DNA from 3 places in the Clostridium lapidicellarium genome. Region 1 is predicted to be linked to each of the others. Evidence: riboswitches for the same ligand, from Rfam matches in the RefSeq annotation. Region 1 holds a riboswitch; each other region holds the start of a gene.

Region 1 (3,282 bases):
ATCGGCCCCTGACATTGCGGGACAGAATAAGGCAGACCCTACAGCTATTATACTGTCTTCGGTTATGATGCTAAATTATTTACATGAAAAGGAAGCTGCAGACAGAATTGAAAGGGCAGTGGAAAAGACGCTTGAAGAAGGAAAACATAAAACTCCTGACCTTGGAGGGAATTCGACTACTGACGAGTTTACAGATGAAATAATTTCAAATTTGTAAAATAAAAAACTATCTCCACATCAAATTGTAGGGATAGCCTTTTATAATTAAATTATATAAAAAGATTAGGAAGTTGTCTAATTAAGCTTTTGCAAGGGCTTGGTCCAAATCATATATTATGTCATCTATACTCTCTACGCCAATCGAAAGTCTTATGAGATCAGGAGTTACTCCTGCAGCTTTCTGTTGTTCTGCGTTTAGTTCTGCATGAGTTGTACTTGCCGGGTGAATTACCAGTGACTTCGCATCTGCCACATTTGCAAGTAAAGAGAATAACTTGACACTATTTATAAATTTCTTTCCAGCTTCAAATCCACCTTTTATTCCGAAAGTAAATATAGAACCTGCTCCCTTTGGAAAATATTTTTTAGCCAGTTCCCTATATGGACTTCCTTCCAGTTCAGGATAGTTTATCCATGAAACCTTTGGATGTTTGCTTAGAAATTTAACTACCTTTCTTGTATTTTCAACATGTCTTTCAACTCTTAGTGAAAGTGATTCAAGTCCGTTGAGGAAATAAAATGCACTTTGAGGGCTCAATGTGGCACCGGTATTTCTCAAAAGCTGCACTCTTGCTTTTGTAGCAAATGCGGTAGGACCTTGATCTGCATATACAAGTCCTCCGTAACTTTCGTCAGGTGTAGTGAAGTCAGGGAATTTTCCGCTTGCCCTCCAGTCGAATTTTCCGCCATCAACTATGACACCGCCTATGGTAGTTCCATGTCCACCTATGAACTTGGTTGCAGAATGAACAATTACGTCTGCACCCCAGTCTATTGGTTTAACAAGATAAGGAGTCCCAAAAGTATTATCTACAATAAGTGGTATTTTATTTTCGTGTGCTATTTTTGCCACTGCTTCTATATCCAATACATTTATTCTTGGATTTCCTATGGTTTCAGCATAGACGGCTTTTGTATTATCTTTGATTGCTTTTCTTATGTTTTCAGGATCGTCGGGATCTACAAATGTCACGTCAATTCCCAACTTTTTCAAAGTGACAGAGAACAGTTCGTATGTTCCACCATAGAGAGTGCTGGCAGAAACTATATTGTCCCCTGTATTTGCCACGTTCAATATGGCATATAATATTGCCGCCAAGCCTGATGCTGTAGCAAGGCCTGCACTTCCGCCTTCAAGAGCGGCTATTCTTTTTTCAAATACATCTTCTGTTGGATTCATTATTCTTGCATATACATTTCCGGGTTTTTTCAGCTGAAAGAAATCTGCAGCCTCGTCAGCGTCTTTAAATACAAAGGATGTTGTCTGGTAGATTGGGACCGCCCTTGCTCCTGTTGTTGGATCAGGCACTTGTCCTGCATGTACTTGTAGAGTTTCAAAACCTAATTTTCTCTTTTCACTCATATTTATTTCCTCCTCATATTTTGATGTATCAAACATTTTTGGACGAAACTTCTATTTAAATTGGCAAAATAAAAAATCTTCCTGCCGATGAGATACAAGAAGATTTTTCTTCATGCTCCTCATCTTTCAGACTACATGCTTTTGCATATGTCTGCTGGAATTAGCACCGTTGAATGGAAATGATCATTCAGGTTGCCGGGCATCATAGGGCCAGTCCCTCAGCCGCTCTGGATAAGAAGTTTCGTATTTGATTAAGAAAATCATAACAGAAGATTATATAACTTGTCAAGAGAAAAATGAAAAAAATAAAAAATTTATACATTTGACAATTTTGGTTTTAAGTATTAATATTAAAATATTCTTATCAAGAGAGATTGAGGGACAGGCCCTGTGAAATCCGACAACCGGCAGTTACGTATCGGTGTCAATTCCTGCAGAATAGAATTAATTCTGAAAGATAAGAAAGATTGCTTTTTATAGATGAAATTGTAAGCTGCTTTCCTTGTCTTGGGAAAAGCGGCTTTTTATATGCAAAATTGTATTTGAAAAGGGGTGGAGTAAATGAAATTTAAAAATCTACTGAGTAAATTTGACAAAAAGTTCATGTTATTTGATGGGGCTATGGGAACTATGCTTCAAAAATCAGGGCTTCAACCTGGAAAACTTCCGGAAATCTTAAATGTGACCGATGCGGAAGTTATAAAACAGATACATAGAAAGTATCTGGATGCAGGGGCGGATATAATAATATCCAATACTTTTGGAGCCAATGAACTTAAATATAATTCTTCAGATTATACTATAGAGGATATTATTACAGCCGGGGTGAAAATTGCAAAAGAAGAGGCCGGGAGAAAAGGAAAATTGGTCGCATTGGATCTAGGTCCAATAGGCCAGGTTATGGAACCAACTGGAAATTTAAGCTTCAAGGCAGCGTATAAACTGTTTAAAAATCAGGTTGTTATAGGTGAAAGAACAGGAGCGGATTTGATCCTAATAGAAACCATGTCTGATCTGTATGAAGCTAAGGCAGCTGTTCTTGCAGCTAAGGAAAATTCATCTCTTCCGGTATTTTGTACAATGACTTTTCAGAAGGATGGCAGAACTCTTATGGGTACTGATCCTAAAACCATGGTAGTTGCACTTGAGGGTTTGGGGGTAGATGTCCTCGGAGTAAATTGTTCTCTTGGACCAGCTGAACTTCAGGGAATTGTGGATGAAATATTAAAGTATTCATCCATCCCTGTTTTAGTTCAGCCAAATGCAGGACTTCCGAGATACGACGGCAGAAATACGGTTTATGATATAACCCCTGAAGAATTTTCAAATAATATAGTAATCATGGCTAAGAAAGGAGTCAGGATTTTTGGGGGCTGCTGCGGTACAGATCCTGAATTCATAGAATCTATTGTAAATGCCCTTAAATTTATGAAACCTCTTGATATAAGAGAAAAGGGCTATACTGCAGTCTGTTCTCCTACTAAAACTGTTTTTATAGGGAAAGGGATAAAGATTATCGGGGAGAAAATAAATCCCACGGGACAGGAAGATTATAAGAAAGAACTGATAGAGGGAAAAGTAAATTATATAAAAAAGCAATCTGTTGTCCAGGATAATCAAGGAGCTGATATATTGGGGTTAAATGTAGGATTGCCTGAAATAGATGAACCTTCTACGATGAAAAAAGCTGTAAAGGCAGT
Region 2 (3,282 bases), on a different contig from region 1:
TTTTGTGCCTATGGTAGTTCCTGCCAAAAGCCTTGTGAGGGGAATTATGGCCGCAAGAAGGATAATAAATGGTATGGACCTGAAGATATTTACTATCTTGCCAAGTATACTGTTGACAACTTTATTCTCCAATATGCCCCCTTCTCTTGTCACAACCAATGTTATTCCCATTATTGTCCCGACTATTGTCGATATAATTCCCGAAATGGCCACCATGTAAAATGTTTCAAATATTGCTTTTATCATTTCAGGATATAGATTTACTAGATTTGGCGCTATTTTTGCTAGAAATTCACTCATTTTATCACCTCAAAGATTAATTGTTGCCAACTTTCAATTTGACATTGTCCTTTTTTTCATCCAGGTATTCCACCTTTATATTATTTTCTTCTAGATATCTTATCGAGCTGTCTATTCCCTCAGTTGTGCCGTTTAATTCCACAACCAGATTTCCTATGGGAACATTTTGGATAATCTCTATATTTCCAAATAGTATACTGGCGTCTACCTTAAACTTTCGGGAAACTTTTGAAATAAAGGCTTGGGCAGTTCTCTGGCCTGTAAAAGATATTTTAACTATGCTTTCCCCCTCGGTTATCTGTTTTAATTTTCCCAAAGAATTTTCTTTCCTGAGAAAATCATATATTTTGTCATAATGGAACAGAGAAGATATAAATTTTTTAGTTATAGGAGCTTTGGGGTTCGTAAACACATCTATTATATTTCCCTGTTCCACTATTTCACCAGAGTCTATAACAGCCACTCTCTGGCATATTTCTTTTACTACCTCCATCTGGTGAGTTATAACTACTATGGTCAATTTCAATCTATCATTGATACTTTTTAAAAGCTTTAAAATCGATTGAGTTGTCTGCGGATCCAGAGCCGATGTGGCCTCATCACATAAAAGCACTTCTGGATCATTGGCCAGGGACCTTGCAACCCCGACTCTCTGCTTTTGTCCACCGCTTAACTGTGATGGATACATCTTTATCTTGTCACTTAATTCAACCAATTTCAAAAGGTTATTTACCTTTTTTTGTATGTCTTTTTTGCTAAATCCCTTTCCCTTCAGCGGATAGGCTACATTTTCAAATACAGTTCTATTTTTCATCAAATTGAAATTTTGAAATATCATTCCTATTTTTTCTCTACTCTTTCTCAGATCCCTGGAGGATAAATGAGTGAGATTTTTCCCATTTACAATCACCTCTCCGGAAGTTGGTTTTTCCAACAGATTTATACAGCGAATCAAGGTACTCTTTCCTGCCCCACTATATCCTATAATTCCAAAGATCTCACCCGCCTTAACATGCAGGTTGATATTTTTTAAAGCCTGAACCTTACCGGTTTTATTCTTATAAACTTTGTTGATATTCTTTAGCCATATCATTCTTTTCACTCCTTTAGAAACAGTAATTTCATATATCAAGATGCATTTGTATTACCGAATGAATATTACCAATATTTTTAAAATAATAGCTTTTGAATAAAATAATATATCCCCTTCCAAAAGAAGGGGATATATGGAATAAAAAAACCCTCGGAAGGGTTTTTATACCTTTCCTCATCTTTCAGAACAACGTTCTGCTGGATTTAGCACCATCACATAACAGACATATGTGGTTGCTGAAACTTCAACGGGCCAGTCCCTCAGTTTCTCTCGATAAGGATATGTTAAATTTTTGTGACTTACCTTATATGCTAGATTATACAACTTATTTTCATTATGTCAATATCTAATTCAAAATAAATTTTTTTGTTGACAAAATTCATTTAAAGCTCTATTATGATTATTGATAAATTTAATAAAAAATTCTTATCCAGAGAGGTGGAGGGACAGGCCCATTGAAACCTCGGCAACAGACTTTGTTTTAAAAAGATACTGTGCCAATTCCAGCAGGTTTGTTTTTACAAACTTGAAAGATGAGAAGGGAATCATCCATCTCTTCTTTATCTCAAAGAAGATTTTTTTATGTTCAAAAAAGAGGAGGATTATTCATGAAAACAGGATATATCAAGGATTACCAAAAGGATATAATAAATGAAATTGAAAACAAGAGGGATGTCTATATAGATATGAGCCATCAAATACACGACCATCCTGAAATAGGAAATCAGGAAATCTTTTCTTCCGGATTACTTGTAGATACTTTGGAAAAAGAGGGCTTTTTTGTAAAAAAAGCTTTAGCCGGACATCCAACTTCTTTCATAGCGAGAAAAAAATCTCGTAAAGGTCCTGGTACGGTTATTGGACTTCTAGCAGAATATGACGCGCTTCCCAACTTAGGACATGCTTGCGGTCATAATATCATAGCTTCAGCAAGTACAGCTGCAGCTATATCGCTGTCGAAACTTATAGATAAAATTGGTGGAGAAATTGTGGTATTTGGCACTCCTGCCGAAGAAGGCGGTGAAAACGGCAGTGCAAAGGCAAGCTTTGTAAAGCATAATCTATTTGAAGGCGTAGATGCATGCATGATGATTCATCCTTCCAATAACAATTATGGAACAGTTAAATCCCTGGCAAATGATCCAATTCAGTTTGAATTTAAAGGAAAAGCCGCACATGCAGCAGCTTGTCCTGAAAAAGGGATAAATGCCTTAGACGGGGTAATCCAGTTGTTTAATGGAATAAATGCTTTAAGACAGCACGTTACAAGCGACGTGAGAATACACGGCATTATAACCGACGGCGGATCTGCACCAAACATTGTCCCAGACTATGCTAAAGCTAAGTTTTTCATACGTGCCTCCAAACGGAGTAGCTGCAATCAAGTAACAGAAAGAATTAAAAATGTCGCCAGAGGAGCAGCTCTTATCACAGGCGCTAAAGTCAACATAAGCTTTTTTCAAAATAAAATAGACAATTTTCTAGTCAATAATACGTTTGATAAAATATTTGAAGAAAATTTAAACCTGATCGGGGAAAACTTTATAGACGAAATTCCCGAAGGGCTTGCCTCGACAGATGCAGGCAATGTAAGCCATGTAGTTCCCACTATTCATCCACATATAAAAATAGGCAGCAGCAAATTAGCGGCTCACACTCCTCAATTCAGGGAAGCTGCCATATCAAAACAGGGAGACGAAGCTCTTATAATTGGAGCCAAGGCATTGGCATTAACAGGTCTCACTCTTCTTACAGATAAAGGCAGGTTGAATGAAATAAAAGATGAATTTAACAGGCAGCATTCTTAAAAATATTTACAACTTTTACACTTCGGAGATAGATCTGTACAAAAACAAATCTGTCTCCACAATTTATTTTGGCATCAAATT
Region 3 (3,282 bases), on a different contig from region 1:
CACAAGCTACTCTGCCATACTTATCCTGCTCAAGAACTGCATCTAGTACTGCGTCTGATATCTGATCACAGATTTTATCAGGATGTCCTTCTGTAACTGATTCTGATGTAAATAATCTACTCATTTTAATTCCTCCAATTTATTTTTTATTTAATATTTTCATTTGCATATGATAATTTTGATTTTTTGCCGTGAAGTAATTTATATATTCCCACCATCAACACCACCCATACAGGTGCAATGTAAAGTACAACCCGAGTAGCAGGCAGAAATCCCATCGTGACAACAATAGCTAAAAGATAAGCTATGGTAATATATGAAGAAACAGGGTAAAAAGGCATTTTGAATTCAATCTCAGCATCTTTTCTGGATTTTTCCCTGCGAAATTTCAACTGGGTTACAAGTATGGTACCCCATGCAGTTAAAATAGCTATGGTCGTTGCCGAGGAAATATATGTAAAAAATTTTTCTGGCATAAAATAATTTAAAATTACCGCAATCAGTGCCACAATTATACTAAAGAGTGTACCTACATAAGGTACCCCGGATTCATTCAGTTTTCCAAATATTTTGGGAGCATTGTTGTTCAATGCCAAGCTGTAAAGCATTCTCCCGTTTATATACAAGGCACTGTTCATTCCGGAAAGAGCAGCTGTCAGAATTACAAAATTTATAAATGAAGCAGCTGCAGGGATACCAACTTTAGAGAATACCAGTACAAAAGGGCTTCCGTTTAATCCTATTTTATTCCACGGATAAAGTGCCAACATTGTTAAAACAGAACCTACATAAAAGATAAGTATTCGCCAAAATACGTCATTGATGGCCTTGGGTATGGACTTTTTCGGATTCTGTGCTTCTCCTGCCGTTATGCCAATAAGTTCCACTCCACCAAATGCAAAAGTCACAAACACAAACGAAAGCATAAATCCCTTAAATCCGGTGGCAAAGAATCCTCCATTTTTCTGTAAATTAGAAAATCCAACAGATTGTCCACCGTTATTAAACCCAAATAATATGATGAGCATTCCAAAAATAATCATGCATATTATTGTAACAACTTTTACAAGTGCAAACCAGAATTCAAACTCTCCGTACATTTTAACACCAATCAAATTAACTGCAACAAGTATCAATAAAAATATGAGTGCGGTGATCCATTTGGGAAATTGAGGGATCCAAAACTGGACGTACACTCCCATGGCAGTGAGCTCTGCCATGACAGTAGCAGTAGCCTGAAACCAATATGTCCAGCCCGAAAAAAATCCTGCAAAATTTCCCAGGTAACGCGTAGCATAGGCGCTGAAAGATCCTGAATTCGGTTCGTCAACAGCCAGCTCCCCCAAAGCTCTCATAATGAAAAAGATAAATATTCCACCTATCAGATACGCCAAAACTATGGCAGGTCCACCAGTTTTAATAGCATCTGCAGATCCATAAAACAATCCTACACCTATGGCTCCTCCGATAGCTATCATCTGAATATGTCTGTTCTTCAGATCCTTTTTTAATGATCTACTGCTTCTATAATTGTCCATTTTTATTTATAACCTCCAAATAATAAAAAAATCTATATGTGAGAAGGCATATAGATTTCTACTGCTTCTCATCTTCCAGGTAATACCTGCTGGAATTGGCACCGTGATATACAAAAACTATATATACAGGTTGCCGGGCGTCATAGGGCCAGTCCCTCAAACCACTCTCGATAAGAATTACACTATTTAATTTTATATGGATTTATTGATCGATTGCTAAAAAAAACTTCCCGTGAGAAATCACAGGAAGTATAAATTCCGCTACCTCTCATCTTTCAGGTAATACCTGCTGGAATTGGCACCATTAATTGTACAATTGCATTTGTACAACCGGTTGCCGGACATCATAGGGCCAGTCCCTCCGCCTCTCTTGATAAGAAAACCTATAAATATTATAAATTATTTATATTTAACTTATATTCAATATACAATTCTTTATCCATTTTGTCAATAGAAATTTTTTATTATTCATATAAGTTTTTGCTGAAATATCTGTCGCCCCTATCTGGAAATATAGTAACTATATTTCCCCTGTCTATGGTATCGGCCAATTTCAATACTGCTGCAAGTGCTGCTCCTGAAGAGGAACCAACTATGAGCCCCTCTTTTTTCGCCAAATCCTTTACCAGCAAAAAAGCTTCTTCATCATTTACCTTTATAACTTTATCCACAAGCTTCAAATCCATAGTATCAGGTAAAAAATCATTTCCTATACCTTCAATGGCATACCCATGCTCTTCAGTGCCGCCGCCCAGGGTAGATCCTTCCGGATCAGCCAGTATGGCCTTTATACTGCTGTCCTTTTCCTTTAGATATTTTGCCACACCCGTAAAAGTTCCACCACTTCCCGCTCCTGCAACAAAATAATCAATCTTTCCCTTTAGCTGTTCATATATTTCAGGCCCCGTAGTAAGATAATGAGCCTCAGGGTTATCGTTGTTTTCAAATTGACCCAGAGATATGGAATTTGGTATTTGTTTTAAAAGTTCCCGGGATTTCTCAATGGCACCCCTCATCCCGTCCTTTTCCGGAGTGTGGATAATTTCCGCCCCCAGTGCTCTCATAAGAACCTGTTTCTCTACAGAAAATTTTTCAGGTACCGCAAATATCACTTTATATCCCCTATTCAAGGCTCCCATTGCAATACCAAGTCCGGTATTGCCTGCTGTAGCTTCAATTATAGTATAACCTTTCTTAAGTTTCCCCGCCTTCTCTGCTTGTCTTATCATATAATATCCAATTCTGTCCTTTACACTGCCGCCAGGATTGAAATTTTCAAGTTTAGCATATACATTGATTCCATCCTTCAAATTAAATCTATTCAGCTTCAGTATGGGTGTTTTACCTATCATTTCCTTTATGTCGTCAAAAACTTCCATAATAAAAATCTCCTTTGAAATTTTATTTGATATTTTTCAAGTTCCGGAATTTTGAAAAATAAAGAGCTCCTGCCTCTGTACAGAGGCAGGAGCTTGTTCCCGCGGTTCCACTCTGTTTATATAATATAAATCGCATATACACAAAATAAAAATACGATAAATAAAATAAAACTCTTATTGGTACAATCATACCTCAACATTTTAACGGATGTACCCGCTGAAATCTACTTCACTCAGGTTCGACTCAGTGCTCCAGGATGCACTTCAATCACCTCCCGCTAGGACTTCCTCACACCACATGGAAATTCTCTCTAAAATAGCATTGTGTAATCTACTCTTCCCATCATCACATTCAATATAATTTA

What was found. A riboswitch is a leader RNA that binds a small molecule or an ion and turns the genes downstream of it on or off. The one in region 1 is predicted to bind S-adenosylmethionine.
Region 2: it holds a riboswitch for S-adenosylmethionine, as region 1 does, so the genes downstream of both, AB8S09_RS04385 (M20 family metallopeptidase) here and AB8S09_RS10460 (O-acetylhomoserine aminocarboxypropyltransferase/cysteine synthase family protein) in region 1, are expected to answer to the same signal.
Region 3: it holds a riboswitch for S-adenosylmethionine, as region 1 does, so the genes downstream of both, AB8S09_RS13415 (amino acid permease) here and AB8S09_RS10460 (O-acetylhomoserine aminocarboxypropyltransferase/cysteine synthase family protein) in region 1, are expected to answer to the same signal.

Annotation. Positions count from the first base shown of each region.
Region 1 covers NZ_JBGFFE010000015.1:6,394-9,675, forward strand. The annotation lists gene AB8S09_RS10455 (isocitrate/isopropylmalate dehydrogenase family protein) at 1-217, shown strand, start outside; gene AB8S09_RS10460 (O-acetylhomoserine aminocarboxypropyltransferase/cysteine synthase family protein) at 299-1,582, opposite strand; SAM riboswitch class I at 1,699-1,820, opposite strand; SAM riboswitch class I at 1,941-2,046, shown strand; gene AB8S09_RS10465 (homocysteine S-methyltransferase family protein) at 2,144-3,282, shown strand, end outside.
Region 2 covers NZ_JBGFFE010000003.1:161,843-165,124, forward strand. The annotation lists gene AB8S09_RS04375 (methionine ABC transporter permease) at 1-300, opposite strand, end outside; gene AB8S09_RS04380 (methionine ABC transporter ATP-binding protein) at 317-1,393, opposite strand; SAM riboswitch class I at 1,565-1,673, opposite strand; SAM riboswitch class I at 1,817-1,933, shown strand; gene AB8S09_RS04385 (M20 family metallopeptidase) at 2,002-3,201, shown strand.
Region 3 covers NZ_JBGFFE010000025.1:10,848-14,129, reverse strand. The annotation lists gene metK (methionine adenosyltransferase) at 1-124, opposite strand, end outside; gene AB8S09_RS13415 (amino acid permease) at 147-1,538, opposite strand; SAM riboswitch class I at 1,604-1,715, opposite strand; SAM riboswitch class I at 1,804-1,918, opposite strand; gene AB8S09_RS13410 (PLP-dependent cysteine synthase family protein) at 2,003-2,917, opposite strand.